Regions from separate parts of the Radiobacillus sp. PE A8.2 genome, predicted to be linked through region 3. Evidence: a T-box and tRNA genes for the amino acid it is inferred to sense, from the RefSeq annotation. Region 3 holds a T-box; the other regions hold tRNA genes.
The links. A T-box is a leader RNA that pairs with one kind of tRNA and senses whether it is charged. The one in region 3 lies ahead of argS (arginine--tRNA ligase), so its partner is inferred to be a tRNA-Arg.
Positions count from the first base shown of each region.

Region 1: it encodes a tRNA-Arg, which carries the amino acid that the T-box ahead of argS (arginine--tRNA ligase) is inferred to sense. The anticodon was not compared.
Region 2: it encodes a tRNA-Arg, which carries the amino acid that the T-box ahead of argS (arginine--tRNA ligase) is inferred to sense. The anticodon was not compared.

Region 1 is NZ_JBJGXI010000022.1:33,027-39,282, reverse strand. It holds gene ACI6MV_RS12975 (nitric oxide synthase oxygenase) at 1-979, opposite strand, end outside; tRNA gene ACI6MV_RS12970 (tRNA-Arg) at 1,111-1,183, opposite strand; gene ACI6MV_RS12965 (hypothetical protein) at 1,488-1,883, opposite strand; gene clpP (ATP-dependent Clp endopeptidase proteolytic subunit ClpP) at 2,906-3,496, shown strand; gene ACI6MV_RS12955 (hypothetical protein) at 3,685-3,894, shown strand; gene ACI6MV_RS12950 (HPr family phosphocarrier protein) at 4,060-4,317, opposite strand; gene whiA (DNA-binding protein WhiA) at 4,458-5,405, opposite strand; gene ACI6MV_RS12940 (gluconeogenesis factor YvcK family protein) at 5,524-6,256, opposite strand, start outside.
Region 2 is NZ_JBJGXI010000054.1:22,439-28,694, forward strand. It holds gene ACI6MV_RS21190 (peptidoglycan DD-metalloendopeptidase family protein) at 1-526, shown strand, start outside; gene ACI6MV_RS21195 (bactofilin family protein) at 510-896, shown strand; gene proC (pyrroline-5-carboxylate reductase) at 1,083-1,913, shown strand; gene ACI6MV_RS21205 (deoxynucleoside kinase) at 2,382-3,062, opposite strand; gene ACI6MV_RS21210 (deoxynucleoside kinase) at 3,059-3,700, opposite strand; tRNA gene ACI6MV_RS21215 (tRNA-Arg) at 3,894-3,966, shown strand; gene ACI6MV_RS21220 (hypothetical protein) at 4,283-4,450, opposite strand; gene ACI6MV_RS21225 (Ger(x)C family spore germination protein) at 4,452-5,684, opposite strand; gene ACI6MV_RS21230 (GerAB/ArcD/ProY family transporter) at 5,690-6,256, opposite strand, start outside.
Region 3 is NZ_JBJGXI010000003.1:21,690-27,945, reverse strand. It holds gene ACI6MV_RS02340 (YcdB/YcdC domain-containing protein) at 1-1,133, shown strand, start outside; gene ACI6MV_RS02335 (AAA family ATPase) at 1,280-1,837, shown strand; T-box leader at 1,912-2,127, shown strand; gene argS (arginine--tRNA ligase) at 2,174-3,862, shown strand; gene ACI6MV_RS02325 (DmpA family aminopeptidase) at 3,893-4,954, shown strand; gene ACI6MV_RS02320 (YhgE/Pip family protein) at 5,078-6,256, opposite strand, start outside.

The DNA.
Region 1 (6,256 bases), on a different contig from region 3:
CTGCTTTTGCCTCTTTTTCTTCAAACATCTTAAACTGCTGTGCTGCCGTATGGTGGTCAACGATCGTAACGCCTGCTTTTTGGAAAGATTGGAGAACAGCTTTGTTCAGTTCGACTAGCGCTTCGTCTTTCCACAAAGAACGGTTTGAATTTGTGTCCAACCCTAAATGCTCAGCAACGGCCGGCAACAAATTGTACCGATCTGTATCTGCAAGGTTTCTAGCTCCAATCTCCGTGCCCATATACCAGCCGTTAAAAGGGGCACAGCCATAGTTGATCCCGCCAATCTCAAGACGCATATCTGCAATAATCGGCACTGCATACCACTTCACTTCTCGTTCGCCAAAAAGGTCATGATTAGGGTGCTCGATCACAACTTCAACAATAATATCGGCCGGAATATCCATCCATTGAGGTTCATCCTCATCTATTTGCACCACTAATGGAAGGATATCAAACGCACCAAACTTTCCCTCCCAGCCAAGCTCCATGCATCGCTCCGTAAATGCCACAGACGCCGGATCACCGATGATACCGTCTGCGGTTTGATAGCCTGCATAGCGTAATAGCTGATGGTTCCAGATTCTCACTGTCCGATTGTTACCTGCATCTGCATTAAATATCGTAATCGCAGACTGGACTTTACCATTATTTGTAGCAAACACAATATGCTTAAAAAGCAAATCAAACACATCAGACGCCTCGGTGATCTCTCTAGCATCAATCACCTTCAAGCGATTCCAAAACAACCGTCCAATGCAACGATTGGAATTGCGCCAGGCCATTTTTGCTCCATGACTCAATTCCTCAAAACTATGCTTATAGGTTCCCGTTTCGTTAATTTCTGAAATCACTTCATCTATTCGTTGCTCAATCTGAATCTCGTTTTTCCCAAGTTCGAAGTAACACGTTCTTATAAAGGATGCTGCTTCTTGTATTAACTCAGCATTTTCCAAACGCTGTAAATTATTATTTTTCATAGCTACCTCCAAGTTCAATAGTGTCATTTTAGCAAAACTTTGGAGTAATCCGAAATAGTATGATTGCGTAAGAAAAAAGCCAAGGACCTCCATATCATATGGAGGTCCTTGGCTTACTGGAAATAATGTAACGCGCCCGGAGGGATTTGAACCCCCGACTCTTGGTACCGGAAACCAATGCTCTATCCCCTGAGCTACGGGCGCAAGACAACTTTATTAAATTTGTGACAAAAACCATTATAACCGATAGCGCTGCTTATTTCAATTACTGTTTTTCCTATCTATAAATTGTGCCCATACCACTAGGTATTTGTCTGCATAGGTTATAAAGGATTTCAATACAAATGTAGGAAATCATTACAAAAACACCTTGCAAAAAATTGCTAATAGACTTATGTCTTGATTTCACTATTGGAATCAAGGCATTTTTTGTCTATTTTCGTAAATCTTGTGGATATGGCAAATTTCCTATAAACGTGTCAACATTTGTATGGAAGCGATTTTTAGCTTAGTTTTCACTAAGGGATCGGACCAATAAGATTCCTGCCAACACACCCATTATTGCTCTTATTTCTAAGCTTCTCAATGGATTGATGGCATTAAAACCGTCAATCCCAAACCATAGTATCCAACTTCCAAATGGTATAGTGGAAAATATAATAAGGATCAGCGTAAGGACAGCCTTAGCGCAATCTACCTTAACCTTTTTTAAAGCAATAATCTTTTTAACTTTTTCTGACTCAATTAAAATTCCGAATAACAAGTAGAGAAAACTGATTAAAAGTCCGTAAAGTATCATTCCTTCCCCACTGTAATTAAGTACTACCTTATACTCTTTAAGGACTAAGGATATTACCATTAGAAGAATAATACCAATGACCGTTTTAAAAAGTAACTTATTCATTTTCAGTACAGCCTCCCTCCTCAAATTCAACATAAATTTCTATTCTTTGCATAATCTTCTTATGTAACTTTAACATAAAATACCAGAACCCTTTATGCTTTCTATGGAAATTTAACTAAGTTCTAAAACCACACTATTGTAGAAAATAGGCATTTTATAGTAATATCAATCAATTCCTACTACTGACAAAACCTATGCTGCCATGTTTATATTGTGTAAAAAAGGGAACGCTGAATTTAGGTAATTTACGCTACAATTAATACATACGATGTAATATAGGGACTATGATGATAAAAGCTCACCTTATCTACATAATTATTTTTGGCTTTTTCGTAAAGTTTGTTGTTTTTTAAACTTCATAATTGAAATGAAAATGCGACATAGTGCTTGTGATTTCCGCTCCAGGCAGTCACTTTACGCTAGTTTAAAGCGTTTTTCTTTAAACAGGCACGGCTTCAGCTAACTCAGAAGCAAATGTTTTCGGTGGGACGAGTAATCGCAGTCCCAAAATGCGCTTCTGAGTGGATCTTCAGCTCGCGCTTTTCCCGCAGGACTTTGAATTAACTTCCCCGAATTACACCGCACGAAGAAAATGCGGTTTTCATTTTCGAAGATCGACTGCCTGGAGCTCCAATCACCCGTCATAAAGAGCAATCACCTTTATAGCGGAGGAAATGCACTTCGACTCCTGAGGCCCGGCAAGGGTTATGCAGGCGTTGTCCGGCATGGACGGTTTTAGCCTGTAGTCCTTAAGAAAGGGTCTAAGTGAGACCCCGCAGCGCGAAAGCGCAAGGAGGCTCACTAGCCCCCCGCGGAAAGCGAAGTGCATTTCCGGAGCGGTGCAAGCACTCTCAAAATTTTGCAGGAGTTTAGATACTACGTGAAATAACAACAACCTTTAGAAAGAAGCCTTATTTTTTAATAGGTAAACAGCTTATCGTTTGACCTTTATTGACCATTTAGTTTAAGATGTACTTAGTTACAATAAGCATATTGAACAAAGCTTAAGGAGGATAAATTGAATGAATCTAATTCCAACAGTTATTGAACAAACTAACCGCGGAGAACGTGCATACGATATTTATTCACGACTATTAAAAGACCGTATTATTATGTTAGGAAGCGGCATCGATGATAACGTATCAAACAGCATTGTTGCACAGCTACTTTTCCTAGCAGCAGAAGATCCAGAGAAAGATATTTCTTTATACATTAATTCCCCTGGTGGCTCGATCACTGCCGGAATGGCAATCTATGATACAATGCAGTTCATTAAACCAAATGTATCTACAATTTGTATCGGTATGGCAGCATCCATGGGAGCATTCTTACTAGCAGCAGGTGAGCCTGGTAAACGTTATGCGCTACCAAATAGTGAAGTAATGATTCACCAACCACTAGGAGGCACACAAGGGCAAGCATCTGATATCCAGATTCACGCAAAACGAATCATCGAGATGCGTAAAAAATTAAACACAATTCTTTCTGAACGTACAGGTCAACCAATGGAAGTAATCGAGCGCGATACAGATCGCGATAACTTCATGGAAGCACACAAAGCAAAAGAATATGGTTTAATTGATAAAGTAATGGAGAAAAAACCTGCAGAATAAGCACGTAAGGAAAAACACGTAGATTCCTAATAGAATCTACGTGTTTTTTGTTCTTCAATAACTTAAACTCTCAGACTTTTTAATTGTGTACTCGCTCATGTTATAATAAAGTACCTAGGATGAATATCAATACTACTAATTGTGAGGATACTAGGATATCCAGCAATCAACTATAGAGGTGCTAATAAATGAATAAACGATGGACGATTGATAAGATTCAAGAATTTGTAGAGAAAAATTCAGAAAGTAAGTTGCTAACGACAGAATATCATGGTTTCTCTCAAAAATTACTATTTAAATGTGCATGTGGTAACAATTTTGAAAAACAATTTAAAAAATTTAAAGACAAAAATCAACGTAAATGTGACGTGTGCCAACCACCAAAAACTGCAGAATAATTAACACAGATCAAGTGCCGACTTCCTTAACAGGAGTCGGCACTTTTTAGCATCTTATTCGTTCACTCCTGATATCAACTATAAATATGGCATCCCGTGTCCGCTATGAACAAAAAAACTTTGAAAAAAGTTTTATCTCACAAAAAGGCGTTCGATCTCGTTATACTAGGATGCAACAGACACAAAGTTAATTAGCTCCAGCAGTGCGGTTTCATCATCTGATCCATCGGCTATTATGATGATTGAATCGCCTGAAGCAATTGCCAGACTCATCACGCCCATAATACTTTTGGCATTGACCCGCTTCTCATCCTTATCAATAAAAATCTCACTTGAAAAGCGATTTGCCAGCTGAACAAACTCTGCAGCAGGTCTTGCCTGCAAACCTGATTTCAATTCTATAACTACTGATTTCTCAACCAATCTCTATTCCTCCCTCAATAATTAAGCTCTATAAATAATATATATATGAAAGCGCTACCATTGTTATGAAAAAAATTACTCTCTATCTCCAGAGAGCATTTATCATATTATAGCATACGAAGCCTATGTTTAGAAATATATTATTCATTAATCGGTTGCCCTTTTTTTATTTTGTCGGCAAACTCGTCTATTTTTCGAAGTCGATGATTGATTCCAGATTTACTAATTTTTCCTGTCGATACAAGCTCCCCTAGCTCTTTAAGTGACACGTCCTGATGCTGTACTCTTAATGTAGCAATCTCTTTTAGTTTATCAGGGAGGGAATCTAATCCTACCGTGCGATCGATGAAGCGAATATTTTCGACTTGGCGAAACGCTGCACCAATCGTTTTATTTAAATTGGCTGTTTCGCAGTTAACCAAACGATTAACGCTATTCCTCATATCACGAACAATCCGAACATCTTCAAATTTCAACAGTGCTTTATGAGCACCAATATGACTGAGAAATTCGGTGATTTTTTCTGCTTCTTTAATGTAAGCAATATATCCCTTTTTTCTTTCTAACATTCTTGCATGGAGACCAAAATCGTTCATTAATTGAACCAATGAATCATTATGTTCTTCATAAAAATTAAATATTTCTAGATGATATGATGATGTTTCTGGATTGTTAACTGATCCACCTGCAAGAAATGCACCACGCAAGTATGCCTTTCGACAACACGTTTTTTCTAAAAACTTTTCGGAAATCTCTCGTACTAAAGTAAATGGTTCTTCTAGTATATTTAATTCAGCTAAAATCGTCCGTACGCCTTCTTTCAGCCGCACAATGTACACATTGTTTTTCTTCAGCTTCATTTTTTTTCGGACGAGTAATTCTACTGGATAACTGTAGAGGGATTTAAGTAATGTATAAATTCTTCGAGCAATCGCTGCATTTTCAGTCTGAATGTCCAACACATAATCCTGTCTTGATAATGACAGCGCACCATTCATACGAATAAGTGCCGCTAATTCAGATTGAGCACAGCAACTCTCATTCGGAATGTTCGTCAGCTCTTTTTTTATTTCCGATGCAAATGACATGGTAACTCCCCCCTTATAAGTTCGAGTTCAAAAAGGTGAAGGAGGTTAAATTCCCGGATCGGAAAAATAAACCAACTCTAGCTTTCGCCACTAATCATTCGACGCCTTTTTGAACCTCTTATAATAACGAATACAAGAGTTTCGCTATTTTATCTGTATCATGACGCAGCATCGTTTTATTGTGATCGATAATATCTGCTTCAATTATTTCTAACCCCATGTTAACAAGGCGTGCAAGATCATATTCAACTGGTTGTGCATTTTCCTCTGCATAAACAGCACGCACGTCACTTTTAATCGGTTTATTGTGTACAACAATCGAATGGATACAGCCATCTCCTACATGTCTTGTAATTGCTTGTACGTGATCTGCTGCCGTATAGTCCGTTGTTTCACCGTACTGTGTCATGACATTACAGACATAGACAATTTTACCTTTCGCCCTTTTTAAGGCATCACCAATTTGCGGTACAATCAAATTAGGCAATGTACTAGTGTAGAGACTACCTGGCGCAATCACAATTAAATCTGCTTCAGATACAGCAGTAATTGCGTCAGGTAAAGGCAGAACAGGCTCCGGCTTTAAAAACACACGCTTAATTTTTTTATTAGCTAACGGTATATTCGACTCACCAACAATAATCTGGCCGTCTTCCATTTCAGCATGTAATTCCATGTTTTGGTTTGCAATCGGAAAAATTTTACCTTTCACATTAAGAACCCGCGAAATCTCTTTAATCCCGTTATAAAAATCTCCAGTGACAGAAGTCATCGCCGCGAGCAAAAGGTTTCCCATCGAGTGACCAGACAAACCATTTCCGTTTTGAAAGCGATGCTGAAACAGCTCAATT
Region 2 (6,256 bases), on a different contig from region 3:
AAAAGAAAATGTTCCTACTCTATTGAATAACTATAAAAAATCGATAGAAAACTTTCAACAAATCAATGCAGAGTTGAGCCGAACTCCAATATTATGGCCAACTGATGCTACACGAATTACGTCAACGTTTGGTAATCGATCCGATCCTTTTACAACTTCGGATGCTTATCATAGCGGTATGGACATCGCTGGGCCTTATGGAACACCTGTATATGCTACAGCAGATGGTCAGGTATCCTTTGCTGCTCGCAATGGCGGATACGGAAACTCTATCGTTATTAATCACACTTCTATTTTGCAAACGCGTTATGCACATTTAGCTCAAATAGAAGTGGAAGAAGGTCAGCAAGTGAAAAAGGGAGATACAATTGGCTACATGGGATCAACTGGCAGAAGTACCGGCGTACATTTGCATTACGAAGTGATTAAAAATGGTGTGACGATTGATCCATACCCTTACATGACTTTCATGCAGAGATTGAACCAATCCGATACAAAGGAGAATGGAAATGAAAATGAAGAGTAATAAGCAGTTAGACATATTGGATACGGTGGTTGGTGCTGGGTCGACTTTTGAAGGTACAATCAAAACAGAAGGTAGTGTCCGTGTGGAAGGAAAAGTACTAGGTGACATCACTTGTTCTGGTGATTTAACCGTGGGTGCAAGTGGGAATATCGAAGCTAATATTGATGCTCGTAATATTACAATTGCTGGAACTATAAGTGGAAATGTTCGTGCATCTGGGATTGTACACATTGAAAAGAAAGGGCACTTATTAGGTAATGCACACATGAAGGCTTTTATAATCGATGAAGGTGGCATTTTTGAAGGAGAAAGTAAGATGGACGATTTCAATATCGAAGGAAATAAAAAGCTGGAAATCGCAGCAGAATAGGTTTTATGAGATAGCTTAAATTATAAACTTGACATAAAATATATTTACCTGCATAATACTAAAAAATAAAGAATAATCAAAATGCAAAAATCCTTTAGTGTAATTTCATGCTTGTGATTCAACCTCATTTCGTCCTTTTAAGGGAAGGGCGGAGTGGGGTTTTTAAAATGTAAGGAGTGGAACTACGTGTTAAGAAAAGTAGCATTTATTGGTGCCGGTTCGATGGCAGAAGCAATGATTATCGGAATGAAAACAAGCGGATTGTTAAAACCAGAACAAATTAGCGTAACAAATAAGTCAAACCAAGATCGATTAGACTACCTAAATAAGCTTTATCATATTCATACTTCTTCAAATAAACAGGAAGTCATAGATGGTGCCGATATCGTTATTTTAGCAATGAAACCAAATGGTGTTGAAGAGTCGATCAATGAAATTAGACCGTATCTACTTGAAAATCAAATTTTATTATCTGTATTAGCGGGTGTATCAAGTGATTTCATAACAGAAACGATCGGCTTGCAAATCCCAGTGATTCGTGTAATGCCAAACACGTCTGCAACAATTGGACTTTCAGCGACAACTATTGCTGCAGGTAAATATGCGTCACCATTGCATGTTAAGCAAGCAGAACAGCTGTTACAAACAATTGGGACAACGACAGTTGCACCGGAAGATAAAATTGATATTATGACGGCTCTTGCTGGAAGTGGGCCTGCTTATTTCTATTATGCGGTTGAAGCGATGGAGAAAGCAGCAGAAGTACATAACTTAGACAAACATATTGCCAGGGATTTAATTGCCCAGACACTTACTGGCGTGGCGGAAATGTTAAAAGTTTCTGAGGATGAGCCTGCCGAACTACGGAGGAAAATTACTAGTCCAAATGGAGTCACGCAAGCAGCGATTGAGGAGCTAGCATCACATAACTTCCAACAGGCTTTGATTAGTTGTGTAAATCGCGCGGTGGAGCGATCGCAAGAACTTGGTAGTAACTTTACCGTGAAGGAAAAATAAATAACCATAAAAAAAGAAATTGAGCGGTATGGTATGCTCAATTTCTTTTTTTATATAAGGTTGTTGTTAGTACGTAAAATAGCTAGACTCCGTCGTAACGTAGTGCACGTGATTTCCGCTCCAGACAGTCGCTTTCCGCGGGCACGGCTTCAGCTAACTCAGAAGCATAGTGCGCTTCTGAGTGGATCTTCAGCTCGCGCTGTCCCGCAGGAGTCGACTGCCTGGAGCTCCAATCACCCGACGTAAGGAGCAATCCAGTTAACAGCGGAGGAAATGCCCTTCGACTCCTGCGGGACTAGCGGCGTAAGTGAGACCCCGCAGCGCGAAGGCGCGAGGAGGCTCACTAGCCCCCCGCGGAAAGCGAAGGGCATTTCCGGAGCGGGTCAAGCACTCGCCAAACTACGACGCATTTTACTTCAACTTTGAAATGAACAAGGGAATAAAATTTACAACAACCTTCTTATCATATTAGACTGGTTGCCCTGATTTCCATTTTCTAGACTGTTGGATGAAGTGGCCGACTTTTTCTAATACGACTTCAATCGATTCCTCATCTTTAATAACATCATAATCAGCAATATTTATACGTAGCACCGGACAAGCATTAAAGTTGTTAATCCATTCCTCATATCTACCGAACATTTCTTTCCAATAACTAAGTGGTGTTTGTTGCTCCATCGGGCGTCCACGGAGTTTAATCCGATCAACGATATCGTCAAAAGATCCTTCTAAATAAATAAGTAAATCCGGGTGAGGGAAATAAGGTGTCATCACCATCGCGTCAAATAAACTACGGTATGTTTCATAATCAACCGCAGACATTGTGCCTTTTTCATTGTGCATTTTAGCAAAGATTCCAGTGTCCTCATAAATAGAACGGTCCTGTATGAATCCTCCACCATATTCAAAAATGCGTTTCTGTTCCTTAAATCGTTCTGCTAGAAAATAGACTTGTAGATGAAAGCTCCATCGCTGAAAATCTGAATAGAAGTTATCAAGGTATGGATTTGTATCTACCTTTTCGAAGGAGGTACGGAAGTTAAGTGCATTAGCTAACGCCTTCGTCATCGTCGATTTTCCAACGCCAACAGTACCTGCTATCGTTATTACACTATCATTTGGAATCTTATAGGTATCTCGTAAACTCATTGTACAACTTCCCCTTTATGCATATGCTTTTCTACTTGATCTAAAATAATTGAAAAATCTGCTTCATGTTTTACAAAATCAACGGTATCCCCATTAATTCGAATCACAGGAATATCAGGATGCATGCTTTCAAATTTATTCATAAATTGTTGGTAATCCTTTGATAGTTGCTCAAGGTAAGAGGCTTGGATATTATGCTCCACTTGTCGACCACGCATTTCAATTCTTTGCAGCAAAGTTTCTAAGCTGGCATCAAGATAGACCATCATGTTTGGCTTAGGCATATCGGCAGTAAGAATGTCATAAACTTTCGCATATTTATCGAATTGCGCCTCTTGCAATGTGCGTTGAGCAAAAATCATATTCTTTGAAATATGGTAATCGGCAATAACTGCCTTGTTTTGTGTTAAATAATACTTTTCGATATCCTCTAATTGTTTGTAACGATTACAGAGGAAAAACATTTCTGTTTGAAAACTCCACGCTTCGATATCATCATAAAATTTCCCCAAAAATGGATTTTCTTCAACGATTTCTTTTAATAAAACAAACTGAAAATGATCAGCTAATCGTTTCGCTAAAGATGTCTTTCCTACACCGATTGGCCCTTCTACGGCAACAAAAGGAAGCTTGTTCATTACTTATCCTCCGATCAAATCCGACAAAATTCTCTATTTTTACAGCAAACTATATTTTATCATAACATATCATAACTAGGACAGTTTCTCAGCAAAACAACAGTTGGAAAATATCGAGAAAAAGAAGAAGCGGTGACTTTCCCTTTTCAATTGGACAATGATTTTGTATAATAAGTAGTACTTGTCTAAACATGGCTCCATAGCTCAGGGGATAGAGCATTGGTTTCCTAAACCATGTGTCGTAGGTTCGAATCCTACTGGGGCCATTATCACTGTCATATCACGGTTTTGACAATTTTGGATGTCGCACGGTCTAGCTGAAAAATAATATAAGCCGTGCGCCATTGATACTCAAATTGTCGGACCTAATAGAACTCCATAAAAAGCCTTTTAATCAAAATTTGATTAGATGGTTTTTTTGTGTCTAACTCCGAGCGCCAGAAATTAGGCGACTTCACGAATCGCCTTAACATGAGTCATCATCCATTCACGAGCTCATCGTGATTCATTCAATTCGCTCCAGTCGCTACGTTGCTAAACGGGCGCTCTACGATTTTCTTATGATCCATCTTTGTACTATTGCTACCTAACCATCATAAAGTAAATGAACGGTGATGCTAAAGCAAGTAGTGACATCACAGAAATAGCAATTCCACCTAATTTATTCTTTTCTTTAAAGCAAGTTCTTGCATAATTACCGCAGAAAATGGCGACGTAAAGCGCTATTGCTCCTAGAATAATTCTACCCATATTAATCCCTCACTTCTGAAAGGTTGGAATCATTAATCATTTTACCAAACTCTAATCGTACTAGATTGTAATTAACCGTGATGTCGGCATTTGGATAGATGTTTTCATTCCAATCAGCTTGTTCATACTGTTCGATGGTTCGAAAATATTTTCTAACAAAAAGTGACCAATAAAATGGTTCTGCTCGATACACTTCTTGTGTTTTTTTTATTAGTTCACTTGCTTTTTTCTCCAATGCTTCTTCAATGGATTTCGACAATAGTTTTTGATATTCTTTATTTTTTGCATAATCGACTAAACTTGGAATTGCAAGTATCTCTATTTGGAAATTAACGGTTACATCAATTTTGGTAGGTTTATTTTTATTATATTTGACCTTTACTTCAGGGGCAGTCTTTTGAGAATAATCAGCTGCAATTCGATATTCGTCGTCTACCGGATCTACATAAGTAGATAATAAATCATCCAAGTTCTGGGTATAATCAAACACTAACGATATTCTCGTTTCCTGACCATCAAGGGTATCAATCATTACCCCTTCTTTAAATACCGCTGATCCCATAAATTGCGTCGTATTACCACCTTGTTGTGGTATTTCACCAGCTATATACTCGTCTTCATAGCCATCATGCTTCGTTTTCCCAATTTCTGTAGTAGCATAAATAGCCAAAAATAAATCGGCATCTCCTTCAGTAATTTGAAAAAAACGATGGATATCAGCATCTGGGATAATGCCAGTTTCTTTTGCCCGGCTAATCATATATTGATAATATTTATGTGGTCTTGTTTCCAATTTAGGATTGTTATTATTTAAAAAAACACTAGCATTTTCTTTGCTAACAATAATTTGTACACCTCTTCGAATCTGCGTTGTTCTACTTGCAGATTGAATAATACGGATAAAATCACCTGATCTTGCTAATTCTTCGGATATGATTAACACCTTTGTTTGGTCTAAGGTTATTTCTTTAGAAACAAACGAGTTAGCAGTATTTGTTGCTGTTAAGATATCTCCACCGGTTAATGTAACAGTTTCCTTTGGGTCTTCAGAGGAACCAGCCCCTACAGTAGAGCCAACTTCAGGATTTGCGATTTGAAACGTAAAACGAAACACACCTTTTTCATCTGTTTTATCTACACCAATAGCAATAACATAAGATTGTTGTTCTAACTCTACTTTGTCATAACATCCTGTGAGAACCAAAAAGATCAATACTATAAAAATACATTTCATCCAGGTCATAATCGCTTTAAATCCCCCTTACTAAAAGCAACAATCCATAAAAGAATAGGAAAAAATATTAATACAGGCGTCATAATATTTAAGAGTTGATCTCTTAACAGCAATTCATTGATTAATGAGTTTTCTGGAAGCAAACCAGCAATGATTGTAAAAAATGCAAAAGGCAATATTAATGGTTCAAATTCATTAATATTGAATACTGCAGCAAATATCCATGTAACGAGATATAAGAATACAATAAATCGGATATAGGCCGCCAACAGCCAAAACACCATAAAGAAAGTTTCTACATTCGTAATAAATTCACCAAAGTTTATATACTGGGTAACATCATGAAACGGAAAGGCAATCTTAGAGATTGAATTATAATCAAATACCATCGTATAGATTAAATAAAATAAAACGATTTCTACCATGACAAAGATACTTCCTAATATTCCCCCAGTTCGAAAACTCTTCGTTTCCTTAAATGTAGTGTAAGCAATCGTTAGAAAAAATAGTTCAGCAAAAAGGGATCCTTTTAATACGCCTTGCGTCAGAATAACGTCAAGTCCTGTACCAAA
Region 3 (6,256 bases):
ACGGTTTATTTCTACATAGTACAGGATTTACTATATCAGTTTCCACTTCTGGACAAGTAACATATTTTACTAATTCAGATGAAAAATTTGAAGTTAAATATGCTGATGCGTTGATTTCAAAGGAAGAAGCACTGCAGAGATATATGGATAAATTGGACTTTGAAATTATGATTCAGCAACTGGATAATGAAATATATAAAAATGGCGATAATCAATATCATCTTGTATATGGGGTTTTGGAGCATGCCTTCGATATACCAGTCGATGGAACGGAGCCTGCTAGTGTACAAGAAAAACACGAATCCGAACCGATTCCAAAACAACCTGTTCCAACTGAAAGCATACATCAGCTCGTCGGCTTAACAGCTGAATATAAATTGCTAGATAAGCAGATAACGGAAGGGAAAAAAATAGAGCTATGGTCAACAAAGGACGAAGTGAAAAATTTCTCTTTTGATATGGATGAACAAGATAACGATATTGTGAAGCTTTGCTTTGATGAAAATACGTCAAGGCTTGTGCAGATCGTAAGCGGAGAAGCTATAGAAGAAAACGACGCGGAAATTGGGGAAGTGAAAGCCAGACAGGTTGCGTTTCAGTTGTTGTATAAACTCTTTTCAGATACAGATACAAGATTTCAGGTTGAAATGCTTGAAGATTTTTTAGACGATGAACTTGAGGATGAAGAAGTAATAGATGATGAAGTTGAAGAGTCCGAATCCGAAGAAGAGATCGATTTTTATGAAGAAGACATTGAATCTGAGCCTTCATATACGTTTTACTTTCACTTATTTTGTAATAAAGTACGCGTAGATCAACACGTATCTATTATGGAAGTGGGAAGGTATTCTGGAAAAGTGAATAATTTTAATCTTGATGTCCCATCTGATGCGCTATTTAAGAAGTTTCCGAGTTTACCTGTCCTTTCCAAGGAAGATGTGAAAAAAATTTACGAGAAACATGTAGAAATGGAGCTCATGTTTGTTCGTGAGTATGATGAAGATCAAAAATCAATATTTTCTTTAAGCTATGTTGCCTCTTTTCCAGACACTGTCGGCCATGTCCGTGTCATTGATGCGGTGAGCGGAAAGGCGTATTTTGTAGATGTGGGTGATGCTAGTTTTCTGCTATAGTGAAGTGTTTGCTCTTAATAATTTAGGGCCAGGTATTTTGTTATAAGACGCTTATAGTATTGATTCATGGGAACTATAAGTATGTGGTCTACGGTTTAGTTGACTGAAATGATATACTTTTAGAAAAATCCAGGCGTGAAAAAGCAGTGAGATTTGTTTTACTATTCGGACCTCAGGCAGTTGGAAAAATGACTGTCGGACAAGCGTTATCAAAAATTACTGATTTACAACTATTCCATAACCATATGACGATCGATTTGCTTGAGCCGTTTTTCGGATTTAGTCCTGAAATGTGGAGATTATCCACGCTGTTTCGTGAAGAAATATTTAAATCGTTTTCGAAAAGTGATCAATATGGAATGATTTTTACTTTTGTTTGGGCATTTAACGAAAAAGAGGACTGGGAAGCTGTTGAAAAAATGTCTAGTACATTTAGTGACCGAGGAGCCGAAATATTCTTTGTTGAGTTAGAAGCAGATGTAGAAGAGAGGCTAAAACGAAATAAAACAGCGAACAGGCTAGAGCATAAACCGACAAAAAGAAACGTCGAGCAATCAGAACACAATTTATTGAGCACGATGGACACAATGCGTTTAAATTCGGAACATGGAGAAATAAACAAAGAAAATTATTTGAGAATAAATAATTCGAAAATGAGTGCTGAAGAAGTTGCGACAATGATTAAAGAGCGGTTTGGTTTATAGGTGAGAACAAGCGAATTTCGATAAAGAGCTATTGCAATTTGTGAAAAAGTAGTTATAATAGTTTGAAATACATAAGAAATTCAATGACAAAGAGAGTAGTTGTTTGTAAAGGTACAGCGAGTCAGGGGTGGTGGGAGCCTGATTACGGCGCAAATGATGAACCGGACTTTGTAGATGCTCTTCTGAACATTAGTAGGATGAGCCGGGGTGTACCTCGTTAACAAATGGAGTGGTTTACATATAAACAAGCAGAGTGGTACCGCGGGCCAATGACAACACCCGTCTCTTTTCCTTATGGAAAGAGGCGGGTGTTTTATTATTTTAGGAGGAACTTGTATGAATTATAAAGCTATTTTTGCTGATGCGTTACACGATCAATTAAAGGAGCATGTTGAAGAAAATAAGCTAATACAGATGATTGAAAAACCGAAATATGAACATATGGGCGATATGGCTTTTCCTTGTTTTGACCTAGCCAAAATTTATCGTCAGTCACCACAAACAATTGCCAATGCGCTTACTAGTAAGATTGAGGTATCTGATTTTTTTGAAAAAGTTGAAGCCGTCAGTGGATATGTGAATGTATTTTTGAATAAACAAGAAGTGTCTGCTCGTGTGATAAAAGAAATCGTTGCAAACAAGCATCACTATGGAGATGCAAACATTGGCAATAACGGTGTTATTACAATTGACTTTTCATCACCGAATATTGCCAAGCCTTTTTCAATGGGGCATTTACGATCCACGGTAATCGGTAATTCACTAGCACATATTGTTGCTAAGTGTGGGTTTCAACCGATCAAAATTAATTATTTAGGTGATTGGGGAACCCAGTTTGGAAAATTAATTGTTGCTTATAAACTGTGGGGAGATGAACAAAAAGTAAAAGAAAATCCGATCAAAGAATTACTAAAATTATATGTTCATTTTCATGAAGAAGCAGAACAAAATGACAAATTGAATGACCAGGGGAGACATGCATTTAAGAAGTTAGAAGACGGCGATGAAGAAGCATTAGCACTTTGGAAATGGTTCAGAGAGGAATCGCTAAAAGAGTTTTCCAAGATTTATGAATTGTTAGGTGTTAGCTTCGATTCTAATCATGGAGAAGCCTTTTATAATGATAAAATGGAAAGCGTAGTTCAACTTCTAGAAGAAAAGAAATTACTGCAGGATTCAGAAGGAGCAAAAGTCGTACAAATAAACGAGGATGTACCGCCGTGTTTGATCAAGAAAAAAGACGGGACAACGCTGTATGCAACGCGTGACCTAGCTGCTGCAATTTATCGCCAAGATAATTATCACTTTGTTAAATCACTATATGTGGTTGGAAGTGAACAATCGCTTCATTTCAAACAGCTGTTTGTAGTATTAGAAAAAATGGGCTATCGGTGGCACCAAGGACTGACACATGTTCCTTTTGGAATGATGTTGAAAGATGGCAAGAAAATGTCAACACGAAAAGGAAAGGTTGTCTTGCTAGAACAGGTGTTACAAGATGCGATCAATCTCGCTAAGCAAAGTATTATCGAAAAAAATCCAACACTGGATGCAAAGGATGAAGTTGCCCGCCAGATTGGAACGGGTGCCGTCATATTTCACGATCTGAAGAACTTTCGACTTAATGATATTGAATTTTCATTAGAAGATATGCTACGTTTCGAAGGTGAAACAGGGCCATATGTACAATATACACATGCACGTGCCACTTCCATTTTGAAAAAGGGTAATTTACAGGAAAGTAATGTTCAGACTGAAATATCGGATGAAGAGGCGTGGGGGATTGTCACAAATCTGATGGCATTTCCGGATGTGGTCAAGCGTGCTTTTGATGCTAATGATCCATCTCAAATCGCAAAATACTTGCTTGATCTTTCCAAGGCATTTAATAAATATTATGGAAATGTGCGTATTCTTGATGATAACGAACAAAAACAAGCAAGATTAACACTTGTCTATTCGGTACAAATTGTGTTGAATGAAGGCTTGAGAGTTTTAGGTATTGAGGCACCAGATGCGATGTGATTATATTTATTAGTACGAGGGGGATAAACAGTGTCCAGTCAAAAAAGAATTAGAGATTATGGCGTCAAAGTAGGTAAGTTAGAAACAGGACAATACAACTCGATTACAGATGTTGAAGGAGTAACGGTAGGTCACGTAACAATTAGCGATAGTGGTACGCAAACGGGTGTTACAGCTATCTTACCTCACCAAGGAAATATGTTTAAACAAAAGCTGATTGCCTCAACCCACGTTATAAATGGCTTCGGTAAAACGATGGGAACGATACAAATTAATGAGTTAGGCACATTAGAATCGCCTATCATTTTGACGAACACATTGAGCATCGGAACAGCTGCTAACGCTTTAATTGGATATATGTTAGAACATAATCCGGAAATTGGAAGAACTACGGGAACAATTAATCCGGTTGTATGTGAGTGTAATGACATGCTGCTAAATGATGTTCGAGCAAGAGCTGTTACGCATGAACATGTAATCCAGGCGTTGAATAGTACGTCAAAACAGGTTGAAGAAGGATCGGTAGGAGCAGGGACGGGAATGCTTTGCTACTCACTAAAAGGTGGAATTGGTACTTCTTCAAGACTAATGAACATGGACCACGGGACTTACACAATAGGTGTTTTGGTGTTATCCAATTTTGGCATATTAAGTGATTTAAAGGTGAACGGTAAGGCTGTTGGGGAAGAATTGAAGGCGAGTATCCTCGAATCACGTGAGGAAAAAGATAAAGGATCAATTATTATGATCGTTGCTACGGACCTGCCTGTAACAGAAAGACAATTGAATCGGATTATCAAAAGAACGATAACAGGGTTATCACGAACAGGTTCGATGATTACTACTGGAAGCGGTGAAGTAGTTATTGGTTTTTCGACAGCGACTAAAATACCTCACGAAAAAACATCGGTTATGTCAATTCCAATGATTCATGAAGAAGATATCGATATAGCATTCCGAGCAATTGGTGAGGCTACCGAAGAAGCTGTGCTGAACTCATTAGTGACGGCAACACATGTGATTGGACGAGATGGCAATGAGCGACCTGCTTTTAAGGACTTGTTAAAGCAGTATGATATAAAGTTAACTTAAGAAGTGCTTTTTTCGGATCGAGCAGGTGGATGAATAGAGTAGCAATCCCATGAAATTCGTACCGATGACTGCATTATATTTCTACTCAGAGTAAAAAGGGGGACAATGTACCTGTCCCCATGGTTACTGAATTAACTTGCTTTTTCTTGCGGCTTCACTTACTTTCCGCAACCGTGCTGCCATTGGTTTTCGCAATAGTAAGGCAACAAAGAAGATGACGATAAAGATTGATGAAAGAACGAGCACATCTTTTAATGCGATACTTACGACAATTCCACCGACTGCTTCACGTAGCAAACTGATCGCGTACGTAAACGGAAGAAATGGATTGATTGCTTGGAAAAATGGTGGTGTTACTTGGATCGGGAATGTTCCACCAGAACCTGATATTTGTAGCACGAGTAGAATAATTGCTATTCCTTTTCCGATATTTCCAAAGATACCAATCAATGAATAAACAATCGTCATAAATGTTAAGCTGATTAGCAATGAAAATAGTACAAATCGTACAGGTGCAGCTACGTAGGCACCTAAGATAAACATATCTCCTAATGAAACGATTAGTGCTTGCGCAATGCCGATCGTAATAAACGTTAACCATCGTCCAACAAACATTTCGGACTCTCGGTAACGATTTTCTTTATTTTCCACTTCAATCGTTAACAATGACACGAGTAACAAGGCGCCAACCCATAAACTTAGTGTTGTATAAAAAGGCGTATTAGCTGAGCCGTAGTTCGGTATTGGAAACATTTTATTTTCTTTCAACTCGATCGGATTGGAGAGGAAATCACTCTCTGCTTCGATATCATTTTTTAGTAACTCGATGATTTCACCAAAGTCATAGTCTTGTTCGAAATCACGGATTTTGGTTGCTGCATTTCTAACTGTTTCCTCAAATTCAGGAAAATCTTCACGGATAAAATCAGCCAACTTATGCACAGCTGCCTCAGCTTTTGGTAAATCGTTGCGAATTACGTTGGCGGCGTTATGGATTTCTCCTTCAGCATCTGGCAAATCATTCTGGATAAACGCTGCAGCACGATGCACTTTCTCTGCAACAGCAGGAAAATCTTGAACAAAGAAATCGGCTGCTTTGTTTATTCCTGCTTTAATACTGTCCATATCGGTTGCAATTGTTGTTGCGGCAAGGTGAACCTGCTCTTCAATTTCTGGCAATTCATTCTCCAATGTTTGTAATCGCTCAGTGGCAGCTACTAATGCTGTGTTGGTATCGGCTAAAATCGCTTCAATTTCAGGAAGCATTTGTTCAGCTTTTGCCAAGTCATCAACTGCCGTTTC